Linked DNA regions of Pigmentiphaga sp. H8. Each later gene encodes a partner of the first gene's protein in a complex. Links are inferred from orthologs where the notes say so. Each region holds a gene or a part of one and is shown in the gene's direction. Other genes may lie near its edges.

Evidence for each region. The genes of interacting proteins can lie anywhere in the genome.
Region 2: the proteins of accB (region 1) and accD are in contact, whole or in part, in a solved structure (PDB 8UXZ), measured with the Escherichia coli proteins. The link is inferred for Pigmentiphaga sp. H8 from one-to-one orthologs.

Annotation. Positions count from the first base shown.
Region 1 is NZ_CP033966.1:4,889,998-4,895,610, reverse strand. Bases 528-3,276 are described here. They hold accB (acetyl-CoA carboxylase biotin carboxyl carrier protein), read left to right. Parts: upstream 528-1,545; coding sequence 1,546-2,007; downstream 2,008-3,276. Other genes in these bases: accC (acetyl-CoA carboxylase biotin carboxylase subunit), read left to right, coding at 2,176-3,276; aroQ (type II 3-dehydroquinate dehydratase), read left to right, coding at 1,089-1,523; EGT29_RS23025 (TlpA disulfide reductase family protein), read left to right, coding at 528-950. Also shown: EGT29_RS23030 (hypothetical protein), read left to right, coding at 1-342; more of EGT29_RS23025, read left to right, coding at 420-527; more of accC, read left to right, coding at 3,277-3,525; prmA (50S ribosomal protein L11 methyltransferase), read left to right, coding at 3,541-4,434; EGT29_RS23000 (zinc-ribbon and DUF3426 domain-containing protein), read left to right, coding at 4,447-5,613. UniProt on the Escherichia coli protein: This protein is a component of the acetyl coenzyme A carboxylase complex; first, biotin carboxylase catalyzes the carboxylation of the carrier protein and then the transcarboxylase transfers the carboxyl group to form malonyl-CoA.
Region 2 is NZ_CP033966.1:3,384,320-3,390,137, reverse strand. Bases 1,214-4,167 are described here. They hold accD (acetyl-CoA carboxylase, carboxyltransferase subunit beta), read left to right. Parts: upstream 1,214-2,232; coding sequence 2,233-3,102; downstream 3,103-4,167. Other genes in these bases: moaA (GTP 3',8-cyclase MoaA), read right to left, coding at 4,146-4,167; EGT29_RS15990 (acyloxyacyl hydrolase), read left to right, coding at 3,276-3,812; trpA (tryptophan synthase subunit alpha), read left to right, coding at 1,361-2,236; trpB (tryptophan synthase subunit beta), read left to right, coding at 1,214-1,349. Also shown: EGT29_RS16010 (phosphoribosylanthranilate isomerase), read left to right, coding at 1-79; more of trpB, read left to right, coding at 150-1,213; more of moaA, read right to left, coding at 4,168-5,249; cellulose biosynthesis protein BcsQ, read right to left, coding at 5,347-5,818.

The DNA of each region.
Region 1 (5,613 bases):
CCCTACCTGGTCGGTCCTGTCTGGAACGGCACCGCCGGCGAGCATTCCGACATCGCCCTGCAGTGCTTCGCCGATTCGTCCAAGGAAGTCGAGATATTCCTCCTGAACCATGGCATCAAATACGAAGTGGGCGAGCGCCCGGATTTCCGCGGCCGCGGCAAGGTCGAGGCCCTGTACTTCCTCTGGCAGGAGGAAGGCGTCATGTTGAGCATCTATGATGGCCTGGCGCTGCGCGGGGCCTTGAAGCCCGGCCCGGACGGCCGCCCCGAGCGCGGCGACGCGCGGGCCGTCGCCCGGCTGCTGGACGACGTGGAGGGGCGGATGCAGGGGGAAACGGCATGAGCGCGCCCGCCCGGCCGCCCGAAGGGCGCGCGACCTCCCGCGGGGAGGATGTCGCGCAGCGACAGGAGGGTAGTCCAGTGAACTCGTCTTCCCGCCGCCGGCTGCTGGTGTACGGCGGCACGGGCGTCGCGGCGGCCCTGGTGGGCGGCGGCGTGGCCTGGTGGCGCCTGGCGCCCGATGCCGCGTCCGACCGGGCGGTGAATATCCTGTACGCGCAGACGCTGGAGGGGCTGGACGGCCGTGCCTATCCGTTCCAGCAATGGCGGGGACAGCGCCTGGTGGTGAATTTCTGGGCCACCTGGTGCCCGCCCTGCGTGGACGAGATGCCGGAACTGGACATGTTGCACAAGGAGTTCGCCAATACGGCGCAGTTTGTCGGGATCGGCATCGATTCGGCCGCCAACATGCGGAAATTCGTCGAAAAGGTGCCCGTGGGTTATCCTTTGCTGATCGCCGGCAATGTCGGTACGGAACTGGCGCGCGAGCTGGGCAACGCCAGCGGCGGCCTGCCGTATACGGTAGTGATCGACGAAAAAGGGGGAGTAATCCATCAGTATTCCGGCCGGATCAAGCCCGACACCCTGCGGGGCGTGCTCAAGACTGCCTGAATGCGGTGCGGATCCCCGGGGCATCCCCGGCGCGGGATGTTCCCGACATAGGCAGAATCGTCGAATTCGTTACAATTGATAGACAATATGGCGTGTTTTGCGTAAAAATCGCGCCCTTCCGTATCGCATCGCAGGCATATGGCCCATCGCATCCTGGTTTTGCACGGCCCGAATCTGAATCTGCTCGGCACGCGCGAGCCCGGTATCTATGGTGCGACGACGCTGGCCGACATCGATGCACGGCTGCTGGCCCTGGCACAGCAGCACGGCGCATCGCTCGCCTCGTTCCAGAGCAACCACGAAGGTGCGCTGGTCGACCGCATCCAGGCGGCCGCGGGCGAAGGTGTCGATTTCATCGTGATCAATCCGGCGGCCTACACGCATACCAGCGTGGCGGTCAGGGACGCGCTTGCGGCGGTGGCGGTGCCGTTCATCGAAGTTCATTTGTCGAACGTGCACAAGCGGGAAGCCTTCAGGCACCGTTCTTATTTTTCCGACCTGGCCGTGGGCGTGATCGCCGGGCTGGGCGCCGATGGCTATGAAGCGGCCGTGCGCTACGCGCTGTCGCATTGAAGAAAATTACTGGGGAAGCCCCATGGATCTTAGAAAACTGAAAACCTTGATCGACCTGGTTGCCGAGTCCGGCATCGCCGAGCTGGAGATCACCGAAGGCGAAGGCAAGGTACGCATCGTCAAGTTCGCGCAAGGTGGCCAGTTCACCGCCGCGCCGGCGGTCCAGGCCTATCAGGTCATGCCGCAGGCCGCCGCCGCGCCGGCTCCGGCCCCGGAAGCCGCGCCCGCCCCGGCGCCCGTCGTGGCCCAGGGCCACGTCGTCAAGTCGCCCATGGTCGGCACCTTCTACCGCGCGCCCAACCCCGGCGCCGCGGCGTTCGTGGACGTGGGCCAGGCCGTCAAGGAAGGCGATCCCCTGTGCATCATCGAGGCCATGAAGCTGCTCAACGAGATCGAGGCGGACAAGGCCGGCACCATCAAGGAAATCCTGGTCGAGAACGGCCAGCCGGTCGAATTCGGCCAACCCCTGTTCGTGATCGGCTGACCGGTCCACACCATGCGCATCGACACCTTGCCCGTTGATGCGCTCCACACCGTGTTATCAGTCGGGCGCCGGGACCGGCGCGCCAGTCCCGGCAAGGCATCGTCCGCCGCGACGCCGCCGGAGGAAGGCGCCCCGACCAGCCGTCCGACTTTTTCAGGACATTCGTTCATGTTTGAAAAGATCCTGATCGCGAATCGCGGGGAAATCGCCCTGCGCATCCAGCGCGCCTGCCGCGAGCTGGGGATCAAGAGCGTGGTCGTGCACTCCGAGGCCGACCGCGAGGCGAAGTACGTCAAGCTGGCCGACGAGTCGGTCTGCATCGGGCCCGCGCCTTCGCGCGAGAGCTATCTGAACATGCCGGCCATCATCTCGGCGGCCGAGGTTACCGACGCCGAGGCCATCCACCCGGGCTACGGCTTCCTGTCCGAGAATGCCGATTTCGCCGAGCGGGTCGAGAAGAGCGGCTTCGTGTTCATCGGCCCCAAGCCTGAATCCATCCGCATGATGGGCGACAAGGTCAGCGCCAAGCAGGCCATGATCGCGGCCGGCGTTCCCGTCGTGCCCGGTTCCGACGGCGCGCTGCCCGAGGACCCGAAGGAAATCATCCAGATCGCCCGCAAGGTCGGCTATCCGGTCATCATCAAGGCCGCCGGCGGCGGTGGCGGCCGGGGCATGCGCGTGGTCCACACCGAGGCCGCGCTGCTCAACGCCGTGACCATGACGCGGTCCGAGGCCGCGGCCGCGTTCAACAATCCCGACGTGTACATGGAGAAGTTCCTCGAGAACCCCCGCCACGTCGAGATCCAGATCCTGGCCGACGGCCAGCGCGGCGCGATCTGGCTGGGCGAGCGCGACTGCTCGATGCAGCGCCGCCACCAGAAGATCATCGAGGAAGCGCCGGCGCCGCACATCCCGCGCCGGCTGATCGACCGCATCGGCGACCGCTGCGCCGACGCCTGCCGCAAGATCGGCTATCGCGGCGCGGGCACGTTCGAGTTCCTGTACGAGAACGGCGAGTTCTATTTCATCGAAATGAACACCCGCATCCAGGTCGAGCACCCGGTCACCGAGGCGATCACCGGCGTGGACCTGGTGCAGGAGCAGATCCGCATCGCCGCCGGCGAGAAGCTGCGGCTGCGCCAGCGCGACGTCGTGTTCCGCGGGCATGCCATCGAATGCCGGATCAACGCCGAGGATCCGTTCCGCTTCACCCCCAGCCCGGGCCGCATCACCAACTGGCACGTTCCCGGGGGCCCCGGCATCCGCGTCGATTCGCACGTCTACAACGGCTATTTCGTGCCGCCGAACTACGATTCCATGATCGCCAAGGTCATCGCCTATGGCGATACGCGCGACCAGGCGCTGGCGCGTATGCGCATCGCCCTGTCGGAAATGGCGGTCGACGGCATTTCGACCAACATCGCGCTGCATCGCGAACTGCTCCAGGATGCCCGCTTCATCGAAGGCGGAACCAACATCCATTATCTGGAGCATCGCCTGTCCCAGCGTCCGGACTGAAGGCAGCGAGTCCGTATGCGCGAACTGGTGTTCGACTGCCCCGAGCAATTGGCCGAGCCGCTGTCCGACGCGCTGCTGGAAGCGGGCGTGTTGTCGGTGTCGGTCGAGGATGCCGATTTCGGCACCGAGGCCGAGCGGCCTTTGTTCGGTGAACCCGGCCTCGAGCCGGAAACCCAGGCCTGGTCGCGCAATCGCGTCGTGGCGCTGCTGCCCGACGGCGAGGACCCGGCCCAGTTGCTGGCGGTTGCCTGCGCGGCCTGCGGTATCGACGAGCTCCCCGCCTGGCAATTGCGCGACGTGCCGGATGCCGACTGGGTCCGCCTGACCCAGTCGCAGTTCGAGCCCATCGAGGTCGATGCCCGGATCTGGATCGTGCCGACCTGGCACGAGGTGCCGGACCGCCCGGGCACCATCTCCATCCGCCTGGACCCGGGCCTGGCCTTCGGTACCGGCAGCCATCCCACCACCCATCTGTGCCTGGCCTGGCTGGCCGCCAACCTGCAGGCCGGCCGCAGCGTGCTGGACTACGGCTGCGGATCGGGCATCCTGGCGATCGCCGCGCGCAAGCTCGGTGCCGGCGAAACCGTGGGCATCGACATCGACCCGCAGGCGGTCCAGTCCGCCCAGGCCAACGCCCAGGCCAACGAAGTCGAGGTCCTGACCGGACTGCCCGACGTGCGCCAGGGCTGGCGCGCCGACGTGGTGGTCGCCAACATCCTGTCCAATCCGCTCAAGGTGCTCGCGCCCATGCTGTGCGACCGCGTGCTGCCGGGCGGCGACCTGATTCTGTCGGGCGTGCTCGAGCGGCAGGCCGACGAAGTCGCGCAGGCGTACGCCCCGTGGATCGAGATGAAGGTCTGGCGCGCGCTGGACGGCTGGGTCTGCCTGCACGGGCAGCGTCCCGCCTGACGGACGCCAGGCATGACGCTCGCCACTCGCTGCCCCCAGTGCGCCACGGCGTTCCGGGTGGCTCCCGACCAGATCAAGCTGCGCGGCGGCTGGGTGCGCTGCGGGGTCTGCAACGAAGTCTTCGATAGCAGCCAGAGCCTGATCGAGCTGGACCCGGCCGGGGGCGCGCCGCGCCCGGTGGCCGCCGGGCCGGTCTCCCCGCCCGAGGTGCCGGCCGAGCCGCACGTGCTGCGCCGGCGCGGGGAAGGGCTGGTCGCTCCCGCGCCGGACGACGACGAGCCGTCTTTCGCGCCGGAACCCGTGCCGCCGTTCTCCGCGTTGCCGGCCGGTGCTGGCAACGAGCCCGTCGATCCGCCCATCCGCGAGGCCTCGCCGTCCGGGGCCGAGCCCGCTTCGATCGCGGTCGATGCTGTGCCGCAAGCGTCGGACGAAACGGCCGACGGCACCCTGCCTTCGGTATTGCGGTCTCGTCGCGCTGCGCCGGTCGGCATGCCGGATGAAGTCCCGGCCGAGCCGGGCGTGGAGCCCGGGCAGGAACCCGCCGCCGATGACGCCCACGCCCCCATCGTGGGCGACTCCCGTCCACGCGCGCAGGAGCCGCGCGGCGCAGATGCGCCCGATTTCCTAGACGAAGAGATCCGGCAGCGCCGTCGGCGTGCCCAGTGGCTGTGGGGCCTGGCCGCGCTGATCGCGCTGCTGGTCCTGCTGGCGCAGGCGGCCTGGATCTTCCGCGCCGAGATCGCGACCCGTGTGCCCATGCTCCGCCCCGGCATGGAGCGGCTGTGCCAGCATTGGCAGTGCACCGTGGGCTATCCCCGCGCCCCGGAACTGCTGGTCATCGAATCGTCGTCCGTCGAGCCCTGGTCGCCCGAGTCGCCCGGGTTCGCGCCGCCCATCGCCGACGTGGCCGAGTCGGCTCCGGGCGAATCCTCGGAAGTCGTCCTGCCCACGCGCCAACTGGCGCTGCGGATGGTGCTGCGCAACCGCGCCACGTTCCCGCAGTCGTGGCCCGCCATCGAACTGTCGCTGATGGACCTGTCCGACGCGGTAGCCGCACGCCGGGTCCTGCTGCCGTCGGTCTACCTGTCGCCCCGCGACTTCGCCCAGCCCCTGGGGCCGCTCCAGGAGCGGGTCCTGCGGATTCCCATCGAAACCCTCGACGCCCACGCCACCGGCTAT
Region 2 (5,818 bases), 1.5 Mb from region 1 along the record:
GGAAGAGTCGCCAGGCATCAAATCCGCCGACAAGATCGCCCAGTTCGTGGCGCAGGTACGGCAGGCCGACGGCAACTGACGCCGCATTCCGCAATCCTTCCGGCGCGCGCCAGGCGCGCGGGCCGGGCTTCATAGCCGGGACCATCCCAGTGAAAACCTACGATTTCCCCGACGCGAGGGGCCATTTCGGCCCATATGGCGGCGTGTTCGTCGCCGAGACGCTCATGCACGCGCTGGACGAGCTGCGCCAGACCTATGCGCGCTACCAGCACGATCCCGATTTCATCGCCGAATTCAACTACGAACTCGAGCACTTCGTGGGCCGCCCCAGCCCCGTCTACCACGCCAGGCGCTGGTCCGAGGAGCTGGGCGGCGCGCAGATCTGGTTCAAGCGGGAAGACCTGAACCACACCGGCGCGCACAAGGTGAACAATTGCATCGGGCAGGCGCTGCTGGCCCGCCGCATGGGCAAGCGCCGCGTGATCGCCGAGACCGGCGCCGGCCAGCACGGCGTGGCGACCGCCACCGTCGCGGCCCGCTATGGCATGGAGTGCGTGGTCTACATGGGCAGCGAGGACGTCAAGCGGCAGGCCGCCAACGTCTACCGGATGAAGCTGCTGGGCGCGACCGTCGTGCCTGTGGATTCGGGTTCGCGCACGCTGAAGGACGCGCTGAACGAAGCCATGCGCGACTGGGTGACCAACGTCGAGGACACCTTCTACATCATCGGCACCGTGGCCGGCCCGCATCCGTATCCGATGATGGTGCGCGATTTCCAGACCGTCATCGGCAACGAGTGCCTGGAGCAGATGCCCAAGGCCGCGGGGCGCCAGCCCGACGTCGTGATCGCGGCGGTGGGCGGGGGCTCGAACGCCATGGGCATCTTCCATCCCTATCTGCCGTACGACGACGTGGCGCTGGTGGGCGTGGAGGCCGCCGGGGAAGGCATGGACACGGGCCGCCACGCGGCCTCGCTGGCCGGCGGCGCGCCGGGCGTGCTGCACGGCAACCGCACCTACGTGCTGCAGGACGCGAACGGGCAGGTGATCGACACCCATTCGATCTCGGCCGGCCTGGACTATCCGGGCGTGGGGCCCGAGCATGCGTGGCTGATGGACAGCGGCCGGGCGACCTATGTGGGCGTCACGGACGAGGAGGCCCTGGCGGCCTTCCATCACTGCTGCCGGATCGAGGGCATCATCCCGGCGCTGGAGTCGTCCCATGCCATCGCGCATGCGGTCCGGCTGGCGCCCACGCTGCCCAAGGACAAGATCCTGCTGGTCAACCTTTCCGGACGTGGCGACAAGGACATGCATACCGTCGCCGAACGTTCGGGCATCGCGCTCTGAGGGCGGTCTCCATGTCGTCATCCTCCCGTATCGCGGCCGCGTTCGCGCGCCGCGCCGCCGCCCCGGGCGCCTGCGCCCTGATCCCCTACGTCACCGCCGGCTATCCCACGCCGGCCAGCACGGTTCCCATCATGCACGCGCTGGTGGCCGCCGGCGCCGACGTGCTGGAACTGGGCGTGCCGTTCTCCGATCCCATGGCCGACGGTCCGGTCATCCAGCGCTCCAGCCAGCATGCGCTGGAGCAGGGTGTGGGCCTGCGCGACGTGCTGGCCATGGTCAAGGAATTCCGCCGCACCGACAGCCAGACGCCGGTGGTGCTGATGGGCTATGCCAACCCCGTCGAGCGCATGGGGCAGGCCGCCTTCGCCGCCGCCGCGCAGGAAGCGGGCGTGGACGGCTGCCTGGTGGTGGATTATCCGCCCGAGGAGGCCGGCGAGTTCGGCGCCCTGCTCGAAGGGCATGGCGTCGACCCCATCTTCCTGCTGGCGCCAACCACCACCGACGAGCGCATCCAGGCCGTGGCCCGGGTCGCGCGCGGCTATGTCTACTACGTCTCGCTCAAGGGCGTGACCGGCGCCGGCCACCTGGACGTCCAGGACGTCTCGCGCCGGCTGGCGCACATCCGGCAGTTCGTCTCGCTGCCGGTGGGCGTGGGCTTCGGCATCCGCGATGGCCAGAGCGCCCGCGCGCTGGGCGCCGAGGCCGACGCCGTGGTCATCGGCACCCGGCTGATCCAGGAAATCGACGCCGCCTCGCAAGGCATCCCGCAGGAACAACTGCCCGAAATCTGCGCTCGCGCAGCCGGGGCATGGTTGCGTACAATCCGGGGGGCGCTAGATGCCCCGCCTCCGGACGGGGCCTCCCAAGAATCAAGGAAATCCGCATGAGCTGGATAGAAAAACTGCTCCCTCCCCGTATCAAGACCACCGACGGCTCCGTCCGCCGCGTGCCGGAGGGCCTGTGGGTCAAGTGCCCGTCGTGCGAGTCGGTGCTGTACCGCGACGATCTCGTCAAGAACCTGAACGTGTGTCCCAAGTGCGAGCACCACATGCGTATCGGCGCGCGCCAGCGCATCGACGCGCTGCTGGACGCCGAGGGCCGCTACGAGATCGGCATCGGCACGCTGCCGGTGGACAGCCTGAAGTTCAAGGACACCAAGAAATATCCCGACCGCCTGCAGGACGCCATGGCGCAAACCGGCGAGACCGATGCGCTGGTGGTCATGGGCGGTGCCATGCATACCCTGCCGGTGGTGGTGGCCTGCTTCGAGTTCGAATTCATGGCGGGCTCCATGGGCTCGGTCGTGGGCGAGCGCTTCGTGCGCGGCGCCCAGGCCGCCATCGAACAGAAAGTGCCGTTCATCTGCGTGACCGCCTCGGGCGGCGCGCGCATGCAGGAAGGCCTGCTGTCGCTGATGCAGATGGCCAAGACCACCGCCGCGCTGACGCTGCTGTCCTCGCGCAAGCTGCCGTTCATCAGCGTGCTGTCCGATCCCACCATGGGCGGCGTGTCGGCCAGCTTCGCGTTCATGGGCGACGTCGTGATCGCCGAGCCCAAGGCACTGGTCGGCTTCGCCGGCCCGCGCGTGATCGAGCAGACCGTGCGCGAGAAACTGCCCGAAGGCTTCCAGCGTGCGGAGTTCCTGCTCGAGAAAGGCGCCATCGACATGATCGTCGACCGCCGCAAGATGCGCGAGGAGATCGCGCGTCTCTTGGCCCTGCTGACCCAGCAGCCGGCGGACGCCGTGGCCTGAGGGGAAGGGGACTGCGGCTAGCCTGCAACGCGGCCGTCATCGGACGTATGCAGATGTAACGAGTTTGTTATAGTCGAAGTTTCCTTCCCTCTTTCCGCGGGGGACCGCATCCTGCCCCTGCGGGCAGACGATCTTGACGGCGCCCGCGTGAAGCATCATAGGCAGCCGATTAGATGAAAAAAACCGCCTTAGCCGCCGCGCTTTTCGCCCTTGCTTCCTTCTCGGCCCACGGCGCCGATCTCAGCGGCGGTTTCGCCAATGGCGGCTGGAGCGCCCAGTACGGCGTGGTCGACGGCAATCATCGCGCCACGCTCAACTACGAGACCTCGCCGCTCTGGCACATGAAGCTCGGCTCGACCCGCCTGGAACTGGTGGGCGAACTGGGCGGTTCGTACTGGTGGACCTCGAGCGCGCTACCGGGCTACGCCCGCCACATGTGGCAGCTCAACGCCATCCCCATGTTCCGCTGGTGGCCCACCGAACGCTTCTACATCGAAGGCGGCATCGGCGCCACGGCCGTCAGCGAGACCAAGTTCCACGACAAAAACATCAGCTCCACCTTCCAGTTCGGCGACCACATCGGCGCCGGCTTCAAGCTGGCTGAAAACATGCGGCTGGGCCTGCGCGTGTCGCACTTCTCCAATGGCGGCATGAAGAAGCCCAACCAGGGCCTGAACCAGGTCCAGCTGAACTTCGCCATGGGGTTTTAGCCCCCCTACGCGCTTCGCGCGCCCCCCAGGGGGCGATGCGGGTGGACCGGAAGGGAAGCCCACCCCACGCGGCCATGGCCGCGCCCCTCAAGGGGCGGCGCTGGCGGACCGGCAAAGCCGGATCCGCTGCGCCCTGGGCCTAAGCCGATCGCGGATACAAGAGCGGCCTTGCATCATATGCAAGGCCGCTTTCTTCTGAACCCAAGCAACTGCCGGGCAATATCGCCGTTCCCCGCCAGCCCGTTGGTACCCCAGGATGCGGTGGATCCGGCTCTGCCGGTCCACCCGCATCGCCCCCTGGGGGCGCCCGTAAGGGCGTAGGGGGGGCCTCGATCACCCTCCGATGTAGCTCATTTCTATGCGGCCGGAGCGGGGGGTATCGGCGGAGCGGCGTTCGGAATAGTTGTCGGTGCGGGCCTGCCAGATGCGGGCGATGGCGGTGGCCAGTTGGTCGTCGCTGGCGCCGCCGCGCAGCAGGGTGCGCAGGTCGTAGCCCTGGTCGGCGAACAGGCACAGGTAGAGCTGGCCTTCGGTGGACAGGCGGGCGCGGGTACAGGATGAACAGAAGGCCTGGGTGACGCTGGAGATGACGCCGACTTCGCCGCCACCGTCGCGATAGCGCCAGCGCTGGGCGACTTCGCCGGTGTAGTGCGGCTCCAGGGTTTCGAGCGGCCAGCGGGCGTCCAGGCGGCGCAGGATGTCGGCCGAGGGCACGACTTCATCCATCTTCCAGCCGTTGGACGCGCCTACGTCCATGTACTCGATGAAGCGCAGGGTATGGCCAGAGTGGCGGAAGTGCTCGGCCATGGGTTCGATCTGGTCGTCGTTCAGGCCCTTCTTGACCACCATGTTGACCTTGATGGGTCCCAGGCCCGCTTCGGCCGCGGCATCGATGCCGTGCAGCACGTCGGCGACGGCGAAGTCGACGTCGTTCATGCGGCGAAAAACCGCGTCGTCCAGTGCGTCCAGGCTGACGGTGACCCGGTTCAGCCCCGCCTCGGCCAGGGCGCGCGCCTTGCGTGCCAGCAGCGACGCGTTGGTGGTCAGGGTCAGGTCGAGCGGCTTGCCCGATGACGTGCGCAGTTCGGCCAGCCGGGCAACCAGGGTCTCGATGTTCTTGCGCAGCAGCGGCTCGCCGCCGGTCAGGCGGATCTTCTCGACGCCGTGGGCCGCGAACACCCGCGCCAGCCGCACGATTTCCTCGAAGCTGAGCAGGGCGTCGTGGGGCAGGTAGGGGTAGTCCTTGCCGAAGACTTCCTTGGGCATGCAGTACACGCAGCGGAAGTTGCAGCGGTCGGTGACGGAGATGCGCAGGTCGTGCAGCATCCTGCCGCGCGTGTCCGCCAGCCGGCCGGAGGGCGTGATGAGGTCGCCGGCGGCGACGGGAACGGGGCGGCGCGCGCGGTAATCGGTCAGCAGGATGGTTTTTGCGGTCACGGTACGAAGGGCAGCAGCAGGGGCGGGACCGGCCCGCCATGTACTGTAATACTACCCCATGGCACGGAAGGGTTGCGCCGTAGCACCGCGCCTGAGATCAGAGCGAGGACCCGGGGGCGGACAGCATGGCCTCGATGCTCTGGGCGCACGCCAGGTAGTCCTGCGTGGCCTGGCACCGCGGGTCGTAGTCAAGCACGCTCTGGTTGAAGGCAAGGGCTTCGCTGACCGACTGGTCCTGGTGGATGACGCCGACCACGCGCTTGCCGAAGTCGGCGCGCATGACCTGCAGTACGTCGCGCGCGAGCTGCCGCGAGTTGTCGACCTGGTTGACCACGAACACGTGGTTGATGAAGTCGGGCCGCGTGACGCAGTAGGTCTGGACCAGGCCTTCCATCATCGGAAGCGTGGCATAGGAAGCGGCGTCGGGCAGCGTCACGATGACGCTCAGCTGCGCCGCCGACAAGGCGGTGCGCATGTAGATCGAGGGGCCCGGGGGCGTGTCCAGCACGACCAGGTCCTGGGCGCCCAGGCCCAAGCCCTGGAGGTTGCGGGGCAGCCAGTCGGCGTGT